2 regions of the Arthrobacter sp. NPDC097144 genome follow, and region 2 is predicted to be linked to the other one. Evidence: riboswitches for the same ligand, from Rfam matches in the RefSeq annotation. Region 2 holds a riboswitch; the other holds the start of a gene.
What was found. Region 2 has a riboswitch for S-adenosylmethionine ahead of ACIQXM_RS00775 (bifunctional o-acetylhomoserine/o-acetylserine sulfhydrylase). Riboswitches for the same ligand answer to the same signal wherever they lie in the genome.
Positions count from the first base shown of each region.

Region 1: another riboswitch for S-adenosylmethionine. It lies ahead of ACIQXM_RS05195 (flavin reductase family protein); the one in region 2 lies ahead of ACIQXM_RS00775 (bifunctional o-acetylhomoserine/o-acetylserine sulfhydrylase).

Region 1 covers NZ_JBIWDW010000002.1:319,437-327,207, forward strand. Annotated here, with positions in the region: gene ACIQXM_RS05175 (adenosine deaminase) at 1-889, shown strand, start outside; gene ACIQXM_RS05180 (APC family permease) at 905-2,215, opposite strand; gene aspS (aspartate--tRNA ligase) at 2,381-4,177, shown strand; gene ACIQXM_RS05190 (hypothetical protein) at 4,288-4,941, opposite strand; gene ACIQXM_RS05195 (flavin reductase family protein) at 5,221-5,727, opposite strand; SAM riboswitch class IV at 5,784-5,902, opposite strand; gene ACIQXM_RS05200 (PhzF family phenazine biosynthesis protein) at 6,008-6,844, shown strand; gene ACIQXM_RS05205 (nitronate monooxygenase) at 6,854-7,771, shown strand, end outside.
Region 2 covers NZ_JBIWDW010000001.1:161,421-169,191, reverse strand. Annotated here, with positions in the region: gene ACIQXM_RS00780 (VOC family protein) at 521-1,171, opposite strand; SAM riboswitch class IV at 1,377-1,492, shown strand; gene ACIQXM_RS00775 (bifunctional o-acetylhomoserine/o-acetylserine sulfhydrylase) at 1,561-2,877, shown strand; gene ACIQXM_RS00770 (homoserine O-acetyltransferase) at 2,925-4,061, shown strand; gene ACIQXM_RS00765 (SRPBCC domain-containing protein) at 4,157-4,591, shown strand; gene ACIQXM_RS00760 (hypothetical protein) at 4,681-5,001, shown strand; gene ACIQXM_RS00755 (SGNH/GDSL hydrolase family protein) at 4,998-5,924, opposite strand; gene ACIQXM_RS00750 (alpha/beta hydrolase) at 5,999-6,649, shown strand; gene ACIQXM_RS00745 (RNA-binding S4 domain-containing protein) at 6,706-6,936, opposite strand; gene ACIQXM_RS00740 (DMT family transporter) at 7,007-7,771, shown strand, end outside.

The sequences.
Region 1 (7,771 bases), on a different contig from region 2:
GGACCTCGAGGAGCTGCGCAGCCGGTACGAGTTCACCGACCTGCAGTCCTTCCTGGACCTCTACTACTCCAACATGGACGTGCTGCGGACCGAAGCCGACTTCGCCGACATGACGCGGGCCTATCTGCGCCGGGCGGCAGCAGCCGGAGTGCGCCACGTGGAAATGATGGTTGACCCCCAGGCGCACCTGCTCCGCGGTGTTCCGCTGGCGGACTGCATTAACGGGGTGGCGGGGGTGCTGGCCACCAGCCTGGAGGATTACGGCATCTCCACCGAACTCATTGCCGCGTTCCTGCGGGACCGGCCGGCCGCCGAGGCCGAGGAAGTCCTGGCCCGGCTGATTGAGTCCAAGGCGCCGATCGCCGCCGTCGGCCTGGACTCCGCGGAGATGGGCTACCCGCCGGAAGGCTTCATCCAGCTGTACCGGATGGCCCGCGAAGCAGGCCTCAAATGTGTGGCCCACGCCGGTGAAGAGGGACCTTCGCATTACATCGAGCAGGCGCTGGACCTGCTGCTGGTGGACCGGATTGACCATGGCCTGCGCTGCCTGGACGACTCCGAACTGGTGGAACGCCTTGTCCGGGACCAGGTGCCGTTGACCCTCTGCCCGTTCTCCAACGTGCGGCTGCGTTCGGTGGACACGCTCGCGGACCACCCGCTGCCGCAGATGTTGGCCCGCGGGCTCAACGTGTCGGTGAACTCCGACGACCCGGCCTACTTTGGCGGCTACGTGGACGATATCTTCGCCCAGCTTCGGCAGACCTTCGACCTCACCCCTGACCAGCTCGCAAAGCTGGCGGCCAACTCGGTGGAGGCCTCCTTTGCCCAGCCGGACCGGAAGGCCGAGCTGCTGGATCTGATTCGGAACTGGCGGCGGGCCCAGGACTGAAGGTCCGGCCTTGCACTAGGCCTGGTTGGGCGGGGCGGGCGGCCCTGCACCCGGGGGCGGGCTGCCGGACCGGTGGAACGTCAGCCGCACCACCAGGCCAAACACCAGCACGATCAGCATCATCAGGACCGCCGCCAGCGGCAGGCTCAGCGCCGTCACCAGGGCGCCGGCCAGTCCGGCCAGGTTAACGGCCCGCGGCGTGTACCAGCGCCGCTGTTCCAGCGCATAGCCGCACAGATTGGTCATGGCTGCGTGCAGCAGCAGCGCAAAGCAGGCCAGGGCCAGGAGCGTTCCCAGGCTGGCGGTCAGCACCAGCACGACGACGACGGCGCCCGCCGCGGCGGCAGCCGGCCACGGCACCCGCCGGGTTTTGCCCGTGCGGGCGAAAACCCGGGGGAGGTCGCCGTCGTCGGCCATGGCAGCCGCCGTATGCGCGCTTCCTTCCGTGAGCAGCCACACGCCGGACAGGCTGGCCGCACCGGCGGCGATGGCCACGGCCCCGGTGCCGATCCCCAGACCCACATTCGCCACCGGTTCACGCAGCGGAGCCAGCGACGCCGCCAGGCCCGCCGGCCCGGAGAACCAGGCCAGCAGGGACTGGTTCACCAACAGATACAGCCCGAGGGCCACCAGGATGGACGCCGGAATGGCACGCGGAAGGTTCCGGTCCGGGGCGCGGACCCGGAAGCCGCCCGATGCCAGGCGGGCGTACCCCGCAAAGGCAAAGAACGCGAAACCCGCTCCCTGCAGCAAACCGGCGGTGGACTCGGTCTCCTCCAGGACGCCCGGCGGCGGGGGAGGACCTCCGGCCTCGTTGAAGGCCACCACCACCCCAAAGCCCAGTACGCCAATCACGAAGGCCAGCACAAAACGGATCACCCAGGTGCTGCGCTGCAGGCCGAACAGATTCAGCGCGGTTGCCGCCGCCGCAGCTCCAACCGCCGCTGGACGCGCCTGGCCGGGGAGCACATACAGGCCAAAAGCCAGGGAGAGGACGGCGGCGGAGGTCACCAGGGCACACACCATGGTCCAGCCGGTGAAGAAACCCGCATGGGTACCAAAAATGACTCGGGCTGCCGAGCGCGTTGTGCCCCCGGCATTCGAGTGGCCGCTGGCGCGAAGACCGGCGCCGAGCAGGAAAGTTGATGCGGCCGAGCAGTACGCCACCAGGGCGGCCAGGACGAGGGATGCGGCCGTCGCGAAACCGGCGGCTGCCGCAACCGGGGGCAGGACCACGAAGATCCCCCCGCCCACCATGCAGCCGATGCCCACCGTGGTGGCGTCGAAGCCGCCCAGCGGAAGTTTCACGTCGGAGCTTCCGGACACGCGTCCCTCCGATCAGTCGGGCCCGGCCGGCAGTGCGGCCGCAACGGCTGCGCGCTGGGGTCCTTGGCTGGGAAAGGAAGTGAACACCGGTAAACTTCTATAGAGACCTTGTATTCACAATGAGCGGGAACAGTGTTTTCCGCAAGCAATCTTGAAAGGACTGCTGTGCTGCGCACTCATGCCCTTGGTTCCCTGAGGGCCGAGCATATTGGACAGACCGTCACCCTCGCTGGCTGGGTGGCCCGACGCCGGGACCACGGCGGCGTTGCCTTCCTCGACCTCCGCGATGCTTCCGGGATCGCCCAGGTAGTGGTTCGGGAAGAAGACGTCTTCCACGGACTGCGCAACGAATACGTACTGCAGATCACCGGCACCGTGCAGAAGCGCCCCGAGGGAAATGAAAACCCCTCACTGGCCTCCGGCGAAGTGGAAGTCATTGCTGACGAAGTTGTGGTCCTGAACACGTCCGACCCGCTGCCGTTCCAGATTGACGAGCATGTGGAAGTTGGCGAAGAGGCCCGCCTGAAGCACCGTTACCTGGACCTGCGCCGTCCCACTCCCGCACGCAACATGCGCCTGCGCTCCGAAGCCAACCGGGTGGCCCGAAACCTGCTGCACGACGAAGGTTTCGTGGAAATCGAGACTCCCACGCTGACGCGCTCCACCCCTGAAGGCGCCCGCGACTTCGTGGTTCCGGCACGCCTGGCACCGGGGTCCTGGTATGCCCTGCCCCAGTCCCCGCAGCTCTTCAAGCAGCTGCTTCAGGTGGGCGGGTTCGAGAAGTACTACCAGATTGCCCGCTGCTACCGCGATGAAGACTTCCGCGCCGACCGCCAGCCGGAATTCACCCAGCTGGACATTGAAGCCAGCTTTGTCGAGGAAGATGACATCATCGCTCTCGGTGAGTCCGTGGTGAAGGCGCTGTGGAAGCTGATCGACGTCGACATCACCACTCCGATCCCGCGCATGACGTACGCGGACGCCATGGCCCGCTACGGATCCGACAAGCCGGACCTGCGCTTCGGCCTGGAGCTGACGGACCTGACGGAATTCTTCAAGGACACGACCTTCCGCGTGTTCCAGGCTCCCTACGTGGGCGCCGTCGTGATGCCCGGCGGTGCCTCGCAGCCCCGCCGCACGCTGGATGCCTGGCAGGAATGGGCCAAGCAGCGCGGCGCCAAGGGACTGGCCTACGTGCTGATCCAGGAAGACGGCACGCTGACCGGCCCCGTTGCCAAGAACCTCACCGACTTTGAGCGCGAAAACCTCGCGGAAAAGGTTGGCGCCAAGCCCGGAGACTGCATCTTCTTCGGTGCCGGCGAGACAACCGAAGCCCGTGCCCTGCTCGGCGCAGCCCGCGTGGAAATCGGCCACCGCACCGGCCTGATCGACCCCAACGACTGGGCCTTCGTCTGGGTTGTTGACGCACCCATGTTCGAGCCGGCTTCCGCTGCCGTCGCCGCCGGTGACGTGGCAGTGGGCGGAGGAGCCTGGACGGCCGTCCACCACGCCTTCACCTCCCCGAAGCCCGAGTTCATGGACACCTTCGACACGGATCCCGCGTCGGCGCTGGCCTACGCCTATGACATTGTCTGCAACGGCAACGAAATCGGCGGCGGCTCCATCCGTATCCACCAGCGTGACGTACAGGAACGCGTCTTCAAGGTCATGGGCCTTTCGCAGGAGGACGCACAGGAGAAGTTCGGGTTCCTGCTTGAGGGCTTCAAGTACGGCGCACCGCCCCACGGCGGCATCGCCTTCGGCTGGGACCGCGTGGTTGCCCTGCTGTCCGGCAGCGAGTCCATCCGCGACGTCATTGCCTTCCCGAAGTCCGGCGGCGGCTACGACCCGCTGACCCAGGCACCGGCTCCGATCACTGCCCAGCAGCGCAAGGAAGCCGGCGTGGACTTCAAGCCGGAGAAGAAGGCTGAGGCCAAGAAGGACGACGCCAAGAAGGACTAGGTCTTTCGCAGGATTCCAGAATGATGAAAGTGCCCGGCCGTTGATGCGGCCGGGCACTTTCATGTTTCTGCGCGCCGGTAATTCTCGGTAATTTATTCCGACAGCCTTTTTTAGCCCGGTGCGGGTGCCGTAGTTGCGGGCCCCATGGACGTTTCGGGCGCCATAGTGGGGACCGGCAAATTGTAGACAACAAGCCAGTAATCTCCGTCCGGGCCGTCCACTGTGATGGATGCCGGGGTTTGATCGGGTGTGACGATGTGTTCGAAAGACGTCAGAACCGGCCAATTGCAGTTGTTGCTGCTGGCAGCGGTAACCGGGCCAGAACCAGCGTCCAGGACCTCGATGCTGTAATCCCCGGGCTGGTTGCAGGTGAGGAACACGCTGAAGCTGGTCCCCGGTTCCACCCGGGGCAGATCGAAGGTACTCCTCCCGGTGCCGCGTTCCTCGAGTACAAGGTCGGCGTTGAGTGGACGCCACTTGGGGTTTTGCTGGAAGTAGCTCTCAAGACTGATGGGATTGTCCGCCCGGAACAGTGCCGTCATGGCCGGGTCATTGGGGACAGGAGGCTCCGTGCTTCCGGGGGGCACTTCCACGCCGATGCTGCTCCGGCTGGAAGAACGGGCTGAGGGGGACGCCGTGGCGGTCTCCTCGGCAGTGGCCGCCGATGTGGCCGGTTGAGAGGAAACGGCCTCGGGCTCCTCCTGGGCGCTGCACCCTGTCAGCACCATGCCCAGCGCCGCTGCGGGAAGCAGGGCCTTCTGCATAAACGGCAAATCCGACGCGCTGCCGGGCCTTGCCTTATTCCGTGATGTTCCATTGGCATTTCTGTTTCTGGCCATCTCCGCTACTTCCTTCCGAAGTAATCCGAAGAACGATAGTGGCCCCGGCTACAAATGTAAAGGATTGGTAACGGACGGCCGCTGTCATAAACCCGTGGAATATCAGGTCCGATTTCGTGCGGTTTGGGAAAATCCGGACGGTCCGCAGCGGCCGGAATTTCCCAAAGTGGCCGGAATTTCCCAAAACGGTGGTGCCGCGTGAAGTCAGGCGAAGGACGGGACGCCCAGATGCCGAAAGGCTGAGCCGTGGAAGACCAGCGGCTCGCGGGCATCGTCATGGGCGGCATGGCCGTGGACGCGCAGCAGCACCACGGCATGGTCTCCGGCGGGAATTTCGTTCTCCACGGAGCATTCCAGCCACAGGGCAGCCCGGTCCAGGAACAGGGAGCCGGAGTCGTCAGTGTGCAGGCTAAGGCCGGCAAAACGATCACCGGACTTGGACGCAATTTGCCGGCAGATGCCCTCGTGCCCGGAACCCAGGACAGAGACTCCGATCCTGGCTGCGCCCCGCAGAAGCGGCCAGGTCCGGGACGTGTTCTGCACGGCAAACAGCACGAGCGGCGGATCCATGGAAACGCCCACGGTGAAGGAGGAAGCAACAATGCCCTGCGGTTCGCCGTCCACCACGGCACACAGAGCGGCAATGCCGGAGGGGAATCGGGAGAAGGCCCGGCGCAGGGCGGCCGGCTGAAGGTCGGTTGTGAGCGTCATGCGGAAAAGGTCCTCTGCCTCAAGCGCCCGGCGGCCGTGACCAGCACGGCAGCGAAACGCGGTACTTGCCGGACCGGTTGGAAGAACCGGCGGCCGAATCGTCACCTGGAGCACCCCGCTACGGCGAGAGGGTTGCCGCCCAGCCGGCCAGGGCCTGTGGCTGGGACTCATGATTCTGGTTCCACGGTAGGCCCGGCTGCACCGAGGCGCAAACCCCCGCCACAGTTCGTAAAACTCCGCTTCATAAAACTCCCGCAACCGAAGGGATACAGTTTTCACCATGAGACAGCGGTGGTTTAAACAGGTGGACGTTTTTGGCAGCGAACCGTATTTGGGCAACCCCCTGGCGGTGGTGCTGGAAGCGGAGGGCCTCACCGACGCGGATATGGAGTCCTTCGCGCGGTGGACCAACCTGTCCGAGACAACGTTCGTGCTGCCGCCCACGGTGGACGGCGCCGACTACCGGGTGCGGATCTTCACCCCGGGCGGGGAACTCCCGTTCGCGGGACATCCGACCCTGGGAACCTGCCACGCCTGGCTGGAAACCGGGGCCAAGCGCCGCTATCCCGACGTCGTCGTCCAGGAGTGCGGCATCGGCCTGGTGACGCTGCACGCCAATGCCGGCATCGCCGCGTTTGCCGCCCCGCCGCTGCAGCGCTCGGGTCCGTTGGAGGAAGAAATCCTGGACCAGGCGCGGCGGGCCCTGCACCTGGAACCGGGACAGGTGCTGGCTTCCAACTGGATTGACAACGGACCCGGCTGGCTCGGACTCCTGCTGCCCGACGCCGCGACTGTCCTGGGTCTGTCACCGGACCCTGCCGTCATGGGCAACCTGCGCGTGGGCGTGATCGGAGCGCAGCCGGCGGATGCTGAAACGGACTTTGAAGTGCGTGCCTTTGTGCCGGGACTGGGCGTTGCCGAGGATCCGGTGACGGGAAGCCTCAACGCCGGCCTGGCCCAGTGGCTGATCGGAGCGAATCTGGCGCCGGACCGCTACGTCGTCACGCAGGGAACTGCCGTCCAGCGCTCCGGGCGGGTGCGGGTCTTCACGCGCGACGGCAAAATCTGGGTGGGCGGATCCACGGTCACCTGCATCGACGGCACCGTGACGCTCTAGGCCGGAACCATGTTCACCCTGAATTCGCTGTCGCTTCCGGTCCTTGGCGCGCCGATGGCCGGTGGACCCTCCACGCCGGAGCTGGCCGCAGCGGTCAGCAACGCCGGAGGGCTCGGATTCCTTGCTGGAGGGTACAAGAGTCCCGACGCTGTCCGCGGTCAGATCACCCGGACCCGCGAACTGACCCGGCGGCCTTTCGGCCTGAATATCTTTGTGCCCGATCATGCCAACACGTATGCCGATACGTCGCAGGAGAAGCAGGCCGGTAAGCTCGCGGCCTCGCTGGCCTACCGCGAGGCCCTGGCCGCCGCGGCACAGGAGGGTCCGGCCGGAACAGTAATCCCCGAACCGGGATTTCCCGATCCGCAGGACGACGACTGCTGGCAGGCCAAACTGGAGCTGGTCCTGCGGGAACGGGTTCCCGCCGTGTCCTTCACCTTCGGGCTGCCGGGGCCGGATGTGTTCGCGGAGCTTGCCGGACAGGACATCTGCACCGTGGTCACGGTCACCAACGAACAGGAGGCCAGAGCCGCTGCAGCAGCGGGTGCGCACCTGCTGTGTGTGCAGGGTCCGGAGGCCGGCGGACACCGCGGAACCCTGGACAGCGGGAAGACACCCGGAGAAGCCTCACTGACGGACCTGTTGGATGAGGTTCGACAAGCCTGCCCGCTGCCGCTGGTGGCTGCCGGCGGAATTTCCACCCGGCACGATGCCGCCGCTGCCCTCGCCGCAGGAGCCTCGGCGGTTCAGGTGGGAACCCTGCTGCTGCTGGCCAATGAGGCAGGCACCTCGGCGGTGCACCGGACTGCCCTCCGCGATGCCGTCCTAGGACGCAGGGACCCGCGCACCTCGGTTACCCGTGCCTTCTCCGGCCGTCCGGCCCGCGGGCTGACCAACGGCTTCATGCGCGCCCATCCGGATGCCCCG
Region 2 (7,771 bases):
GCGGCTCCAGCAGCCGTCGCTCGACCCAATGGAGATCCCCGCGACGATGTCCGCGCGAGGACTCCGCCGCCAGCAGCAAAACCCCGGGTGAGCGGAGGACCACAGGCAGTCCCCAGATGACCGCTGCAGACTCTTGAACCAGAACCCGCCTGATGTGTCCCCCTTCCGCCGCCGCTCGGATACGGATGCGCTCTCGATCCCAAACCGGCAACTGCTGCCAAGCTTCGGTTCGGATATACACGCCATCGCGTACACGGGTCAGTTCACCGGCCCGGCACCGCAGAGCCAGGGAACGTCTTCCCTCGCCGTACGTATCGGCGTCGGCAGAGTAAAGGAGTTCGGGATCCATCCCTCAAGACTGGATTGCGGCAATGGTGTCCGCGAGGGACGCAGGCACGTCTGTGGATAATTCAATAACCGGGCACCATGGGAAAAGCGAGCCGTATTGGGAATTCCCGGACGCCGCGGACCGTCCGGGAATTCCCATAGCGTCCGGGATTCCCCGGAACGGCCGGAGAAACTAGATCTCGACGAGCCCCGCGGCCGTATTGAAGGTGACGGACATGATGCCGGGGGTTCCCTTGGGGGAAATCCACGTGACGCCCACGTTTTCCAGCGGTTCCTCGACGGGCGTGCCCAGCCACTGAGTGACCCGGTCAGCGGAGCCGGCAATGGTCAGCGACGCCAGCTTCACGGCTCCGGGCATCCCGGGCAGCGCTGCGGAAGGGTGCAGCGCTTCGGTGCCGTCATCCCAGCGCAGCATGTACGGCACCTGCGGGTCGGCGATCAGCCCGTTGATACCGATCTGCTGCCAGGTCAGTTCCTGGCCGTCGGGAAATTTCCGGTTGCCCGGAACGGCATTGCGGCCCAGGCGTTCTTCGAAGGGGGAGAGGTCATCCACGGCAACACACCAGCCCATCCAGCCGCCGCCGCACTCGGAGCGCTGGCGCACGGCCTGGCCGAAGGGTGCCTTGTCCGACGCCGGGTGATTCAGGGCCTCCACCACTTCAACATACTGATGGTTGGCCAGAGGCAGAATCATGTTCCGGGTTCCGAAACGGGGATGGACACCGCCCTTGACGAAGTCTGCTCCCAGAGCGGCAGCAATCCTCTCAGTCGTGGCCAAAAGACCGTCGGATTCACAGGCATAAGATACATGGTCCAAGCGCATGCGGCCCATCTTGGCACGTTGTGACTCACCTCTCGACTTAGGCGACCCTAATTTACTTGGAACACCTGCTTTCCGCGGAAATCGACAGCTTACTGACCATTTCAGCTGCTCGGCGCGCCACCCTTTCCAGGGCTCCGACACGGCAGGACATGAGCCGTCACAGACCTTGCGGGCTTGCCGCATATCCGTTTTCATAGGAGGCATAGGTCATGAGTGCCAGCAGATAGCCCCGGCTTGCTGGCCGGCAACCCTCCAACCGCGGTGGGGTGCCCCGGGTGAAGACCTGGCCCTGCGTCAACGGATTCAGGGCAAGCGCGGGTCCCACGTGGCTGCCGGTTACCTTTTCCGGCCGGAAGTCTCGGTGCGGCCCCGGTTTTAGGGAGCAAACAATGTCAGGAAACTGGTCTTTCGAAACCCGCCAGATCCATGCAGGTCAGGAGCCCGACGCCGCCACCGGCGCCCGCGCCCTGCCCATCTACCAAACCTCATCCTTCGTCTTCCCCAGTGCCGAGGCGGCAGCCAACCGGTTTGCCCTGGCCGAGCTGGAGCCTATCTACACCCGGATCGGCAACCCCACCCAGGAAGCGGTGGAGAACCGGATCGCCTCGCTGGAGGGCGGCGTCGGCGCGCTGCTGCTCGCCTCCGGCCAGGCCGCTGAAACCTTCGCCCTCCTGAACGTTGCGGAAGCGGGGGACCACATTGTGGCCAGCCCCAGCCTCTACGGCGGCACCTACAACCTGCTCAAGCACACGCTGAAGAAGTTCGGCATCGAGACCACCTTCGTGTCGGATCCCGACGACCTGGAGCAGTGGCGGGCAGCCGTGCGGCCCAACACCAAGGCCTTCTTCGGCGAGGTGGTCTCCAATCCCCGCCAGGACGTGCTGGACCTTGAGGGCGTCAGTGCCATCGCCCACGACGCCGGCATCCCCCTGATCGTGGACAGCACCCTTTCCACCCCCTACCTCATCCGTCCCTTCGAATGGGGCGCGGATATTGTGGTGCACTCGGCCACCAAGTACCTGGGCGGGCACGGCACTTCCATCGCCGGGGTCATCGTGGATTCGGGCAACTTTGACTTCGGCGCGGATCCGGAGAAGTTCCCCGGCTTCAACACCCCCGATGAGAGCTACAACGGCCTTGTCTACGCCCGGGACCTGGGCGTCAAGGGTGCCCTTGGTGCCAACCTGGCGTACATCCTCAAGGCCCGGGTGCAGCTGCTGCGAGACCTCGGTTCCGCCGTGTCACCCTTCAACGCGTTCCTGATTGCCCAGGGCCTGGAAACCCTGAGCCTGCGCGTGGAGCGGCACGTCAGTAACGCCGTCGCGGTGGCCAACTGGCTGGAAGGGCACGACGACGTCGTCTCCGTCGCTTATGCGGGACTCGAATCCAGCCCGTGGTATGAGCGCGGCCGCAAATACGGGCCGCGGGGAACCGGTGCCATTGTGTCCTTCGAAATCGCCGGCGGCATCGAGGCCGGCAAGCGTTTTGTCGACGCCCTTGACCTGCACTCGCACGTGGCGAACGTGGGCGACGTGCGCTCCCTGGTCATCCATCCGGCGTCGACCACCCACAGCCAGCTCGGTGCCGAGGCGCAGCTGGCAGCGGGCGTCAGCCCCGGGCTGGTCCGGCTGTCCGTGGGCATCGAGCACATCGACGACATTCTTGCGGACCTCGACGCCGGGTTCCGGGCCGCCAAGGGAGCGTAACGGTTAGCGTGGCGCGCCCTTCTGCGAACACGGCCGCAACCGGCTCCGTGTCCGGTCCGGCCGGGCCAGTCCTGCCGCAGCACTCCGCCCCTGCCCGGGACGGAGTGCTGCGGCACGCCCGCATCGGGGACCTGTTCCTGGAAACCGGCGGGTATCTGCCCTCCGTTTCCCTGGCCTACGAGACTTGGGGGACCCTGAACGCGGATGCCTCCAACGCCGTGCTGGTGGCCCATGCCCTGACCGGAAGCACCCATGTGGCCCGCGGCGACAGCGGTGAAGACGGCTGGTGGGATGCCCTGGTCGGCCCGGGAAAAACGGTGGACACGGACCGGTTCTTTGTCGTCGCGGTCAACATGCTGGGCGGCTGCTACGGTTCCACCGGCCCTTCGTCCGCTGACCCGCAGGGGCTGGCCTGGGGTTCCCGCTTTCCGTTTGTCACCATCAGGGACTCGGTCCGCGCGGAGGCCCGGCTGGCGGATTTGCTGGGGATCGGCTCCTGGCACACCGTGCTCGGCGGATCGCTGGGCGGGGCCCGGGCCCTGGAATGGGCGGTAACCGAACCGGAACGGGTGCGGCGCTGCGCAGTGATCGCCTGCACTGCCGCGAGTTCCGCGGAACAGATCGCCTTTGGCCGGGCCCAGCTGGAAGCAATCCGGCTGGATCCGGACTTCAACGGCGGGGACTATTACAACGGCCGGCCCCCAACGGCGGGACTGGGCCTGGCCCGCCGGATTGCGCATATTACCTACCGCTCCGAGGCCGAGTTGGAGCACCGGTTTGGACACGAACCGCAGGCGCAGGAGGACCCGCTGGGTTCCTCCCTGCCGGCCTTCCGCGGACGCTACGCGGTGGAGAGTTACCTGGATCATCAGGGCAAAAAACTCTCGAGCCGGTTCGATGCCAACAGCTACCTGCTGCTCACCGAGGCGCTGATGAGCCACGACGTTGCCCGCGGCCGCGGAACGCTGCGCCAGGCACTGGCCCGAACGGACAGCGAGTTCTTCATTGCCGCGGTTGATTCGGACCGGCTATACCTTCCCCGGCAGTCCTTCGACCTGGCAGCGGCACTTCCGCGGGAAACCGAGGTCCAGATGATTTCGGCGCCGATCGGCCACGACGGTTTCCTCACCGACGTGGAGCAAATCGGGGCGCCGCTGCGGGAACGGTTCTTCGGCTCGCCCTAGTTTCCGCTTTCGTCCGCACACCGGTTGGCCCCGGATGCCGGTCCGCCGGGGCCGGCTCCCTTGCCAAGACGGGACGAACATGGAAGAACATTCGCATGGGTGATTTCATTCGCGTGGCGGCGCAGGCACAGTGTTCCCCGGAGCGGCTCTGGCATGCGCTCGTGAACAACCGGGCCGCGTGGTGGCCGGCCATGGATTTCACCGCCAGCCCCGGGTCGCCGCTGGCAGAACGGACGGCCGACGACGGCGGCGGGCAGGGTGCCAGCGGCACCGTCCTGGCGGTGGCACGGGACCGGCTGCTGTCCTTCCGCTGGACCATGCCCCACTGGAACGCGCACACCGTGGTGAGCTTCCAGCTGGCAGCCGTACCAGGGCCCGACCCGGAAACGGACTACACCGACGTCGTGGTCATCGAAAGCGGACTGGGCGGCCTGGCGGACGGCGCGGACATTGCCCGGGGGCACACGGAGGACTGGGCCGACCATCTGGCGAACCTGATCGCGCTGGCCGAACGCGGATCTCCCGGGTGAGGGTTCCGGCAGGCTGTTTCGGATGCCGGCGGGATTGCCGGCCGGGCAGCAGGCCGGGCTGCAGGACACCGCGGTGCTAGCGTGGCGCCATGGCACCCGATAAAAGCCCCCGGCACTCCGCTTCGTCCTCCGGCCGGTTCCGTTTGCGCAGGCTCTGGATGCCTGCCTGCGGCGCACTGCTGCTGGCCGCCGGCATCGCACTGCTGGCACAGGGGCCCGGGTCCGGAACGGTGAACTACGCCTGGGTCACTTCCCCGGACGGAGGGTCTGAGGGTCCCTCAATCCTGATCAGCCGCAGCATGCAGGCAGGTGCCCTGCTCGTGCTGGCCGGTGCCGTGGTCCTCGCGTTTTGGGGCGGCCTGCAGGCGGGACGCCGGCGTTATCCGCCGGTGCCGCCGGCGTCCGCTTAGTCCGCCGAACCCGGCGGCATGCCCGGTCCGCCGAAGATGGGTCCGGCGTCGGGACGCTTGGCGGCAATGCCGTCGCCGGAAGACCGGTGGCGCACCCGGCGCACCACCCACGGCACGAAGTATTCGCGTGCCCACGTCAGGTCCTCAGTGCGTGCTGTCCGCCAGTTCCTGGCCGGGATGGGCTTGGGCTCCAGCGGCTCCAAGGTGTGGGGCACGCCAAGAGTGTCCAGCACCATGGCGGCAATGGTGTGGTGGCCCAGGGGAGAGAAGTGCAGCCGGTCCGGAGCCCACATCTCCCGGTTGCTCAATTCACGCAGCGCCCAGGTATCCGCGATGACGGCGTGGTGCCGGGCAGCAACGGTCCGCAGGTTCTCGTTGTAAATCGCCACGCGCCCGCGGACGCTGCCAATCACCGGCGTCGTCCCGAGGTCCGGCCCGGTAAAAAGCACCACGGTGGCGCCCCCCGAGCTCAGCTTGGCGATTGCTGCATCCATTTTTTCGGCGAGCTTGTCCGGGTCGCCGCCGGGACGGATGACGTCATTGCCTCCGGCACAGATGGTGATCAGATCCGGGTGCAGTTCCAGGGCCGGTTCCAGCTGTTCATTGATGATCTGGTCCAGAAGCCGTCCCCGGATGGCCAGGTTGGCGTAGGAGAAGCCCTCCCGGCTGCGGGCGAGTTCTTCTGCCACGCGGTCCGCCCAGCCGCGGTGTCCGCCGGTGCTTTCCGGGCTGGGATCACCGATTCCCTCTGTAAAGGAGTCTCCGATGGCCACATAACGGGTCCAGGGATGGAGCCCGGGCTCCTCTGCGGCAGCAGATGACGGAGCTGCGGAACCCGATGCTGCCGCCGCGGAGGTGGACGCTGCGGCGGCAGCGGAAGACGAGGGGACGGAACTGTTTTCGGGGATGGAAGGAGAAGTCACCAAACCATCCTGCCAAGGAGGGGCCCGGCTACGCGACCGTAGGTTGGACATCCGGTCGTGCCAGAATGAACATTATGCCTAAGACTGCTCCCTGGAACCCCACTGTCCTTTGGTCCAAGCCGGAAGCCGAGCGTGCCGGAACTCCGCTGCTGGTCCTCTTCCACGGCTACCTCGCCAATGAGGAAGACCTGATGGGCCTGGCGGACCACCTGCCCTCCGAATTCACCATCGCCTCCGTCCGTGCACCCCAGGCGCTGGGCCCCGGCTACACCTGGTTCCCGCTGATGAATGACGCGGATTTCTCCGTGGAGCGCGTGGTGGAATCCGTGTCCGACGTCGCAGGCTGGCTGGACGGGGTCAAGGACGCCCACAGCAGCGTGTCCCTGCTCGGCTTCTCAATGGGCATGGCCGTGGCCAGCACGCTCCTGCGGCACCGGCCCGCGGACTTTGCCGCCGTCGTCGGGCTCTCCGGCTTTGTGGTGCCTGCCGAGGGCAATGGGTTCTTCCATGACGAGGAGCTGCGCGCCGGCGGCGTGCCCTTCTTTTGGGGCCGGGATCAGGCGGATCCGGTGATTGACGCGCCGCGCATCGAATTCACCCACGCCTGGCTGAATGAGCACACGGCGCTGACCAAGATCCTGTACTCCAACATGGGACACGGCATTAACATGCAGGAGCTGGGCCATGTGAAGGAGTTCCTCACAAACCTGGTGCTGAAGGCCTGAGCGGCGGGCGGTACTGAGCAGCGGGGCCCGTCCGGCGGGTGGGCCCCGGCAGCCGGTTAGTCTTCCCGGATGATCCGGATGGCTTCGCCGTTGACCGTCACCACGTCACCGGGGTGCAGCTGGCGTCCGCGGCGTTCTTCGATCTCGCCGTTGACCTTCACGAGGCCGTCTTCGATCAGCTGTTTGGCCTGAATGCCGTCTTCGGCCAGGCTGGCAAGCTTCAGCAGCTGGCCAAGGCGGATCATTTCGTCGCGGATGGGGAGGTCTTGGGGGTCGAAATTACTCATGTGTCCATTCTGCCCGACATTCAACTACGCCGATTCCTGCCCGGCCCCGGCGCTGCCGTAGGGTAAGTCCGTGCCAAATGCCCTGCGAATCACACCGATTATCGGTCTTCCCGCTGCAGTTGCGGCGGGGATGGCCATTCCCGTCCAAGCCCGCATCAACGGTGCGCTCGGGGAAAGACTCAACGACGGACTCGCCGCAGCGCTGGTCAGCTTCTCCGTGGGGCTGGTCATCATGATCCTGATCTCCGCGGTTCTGCCGCGCGGCAGGGCTGGGGCCGCGCAGCTGCTGCCGGCCCTGCGCGAACGCCGGTTTCCGCGCTACTACGTGCTGGCAGGTGCCATTGGTGCCTACTTTGTCCTCTCCCAGACCCTGACCGTTGCCGTACTGGGCGTAGCTGTGTTCACGGTGGCCGCCGTCGCCGGCCAGACCATGACCGGGCTGGTGGTGGACCGGCTGGGCATCGGCCCGGCGGGCAAGAAGGCGCTGACCGTGATGCGGGTGGTGGGCGCCGTGCTGACCATCGCCGCCGTTGTCTGGGCCGTCAGTCCCAAGTTCAGCGGAACCTCCTCGGCCGCCGATCTGGTGCTTCCCGTGCTGCTTCCCCTGACCGCCGGCATGCTGATGAGTTTCCAGCAGGCCATGAACGGCACCACGAGCATGCATTACGGCACGCCGATCACCGCCACCCTGGTGAACTTCATATCCGGTGCGGCGGTCCTGCTGGTGTTCTGGCTGATCAAGGTGATGGTTTCCGGTTTCGGCGAGCCGCTGCCGGGGGAGTGGTACCTCTACCTCGGCGGGGCGATGGGCTGCATCTTCATTGGTGTGAGCGCC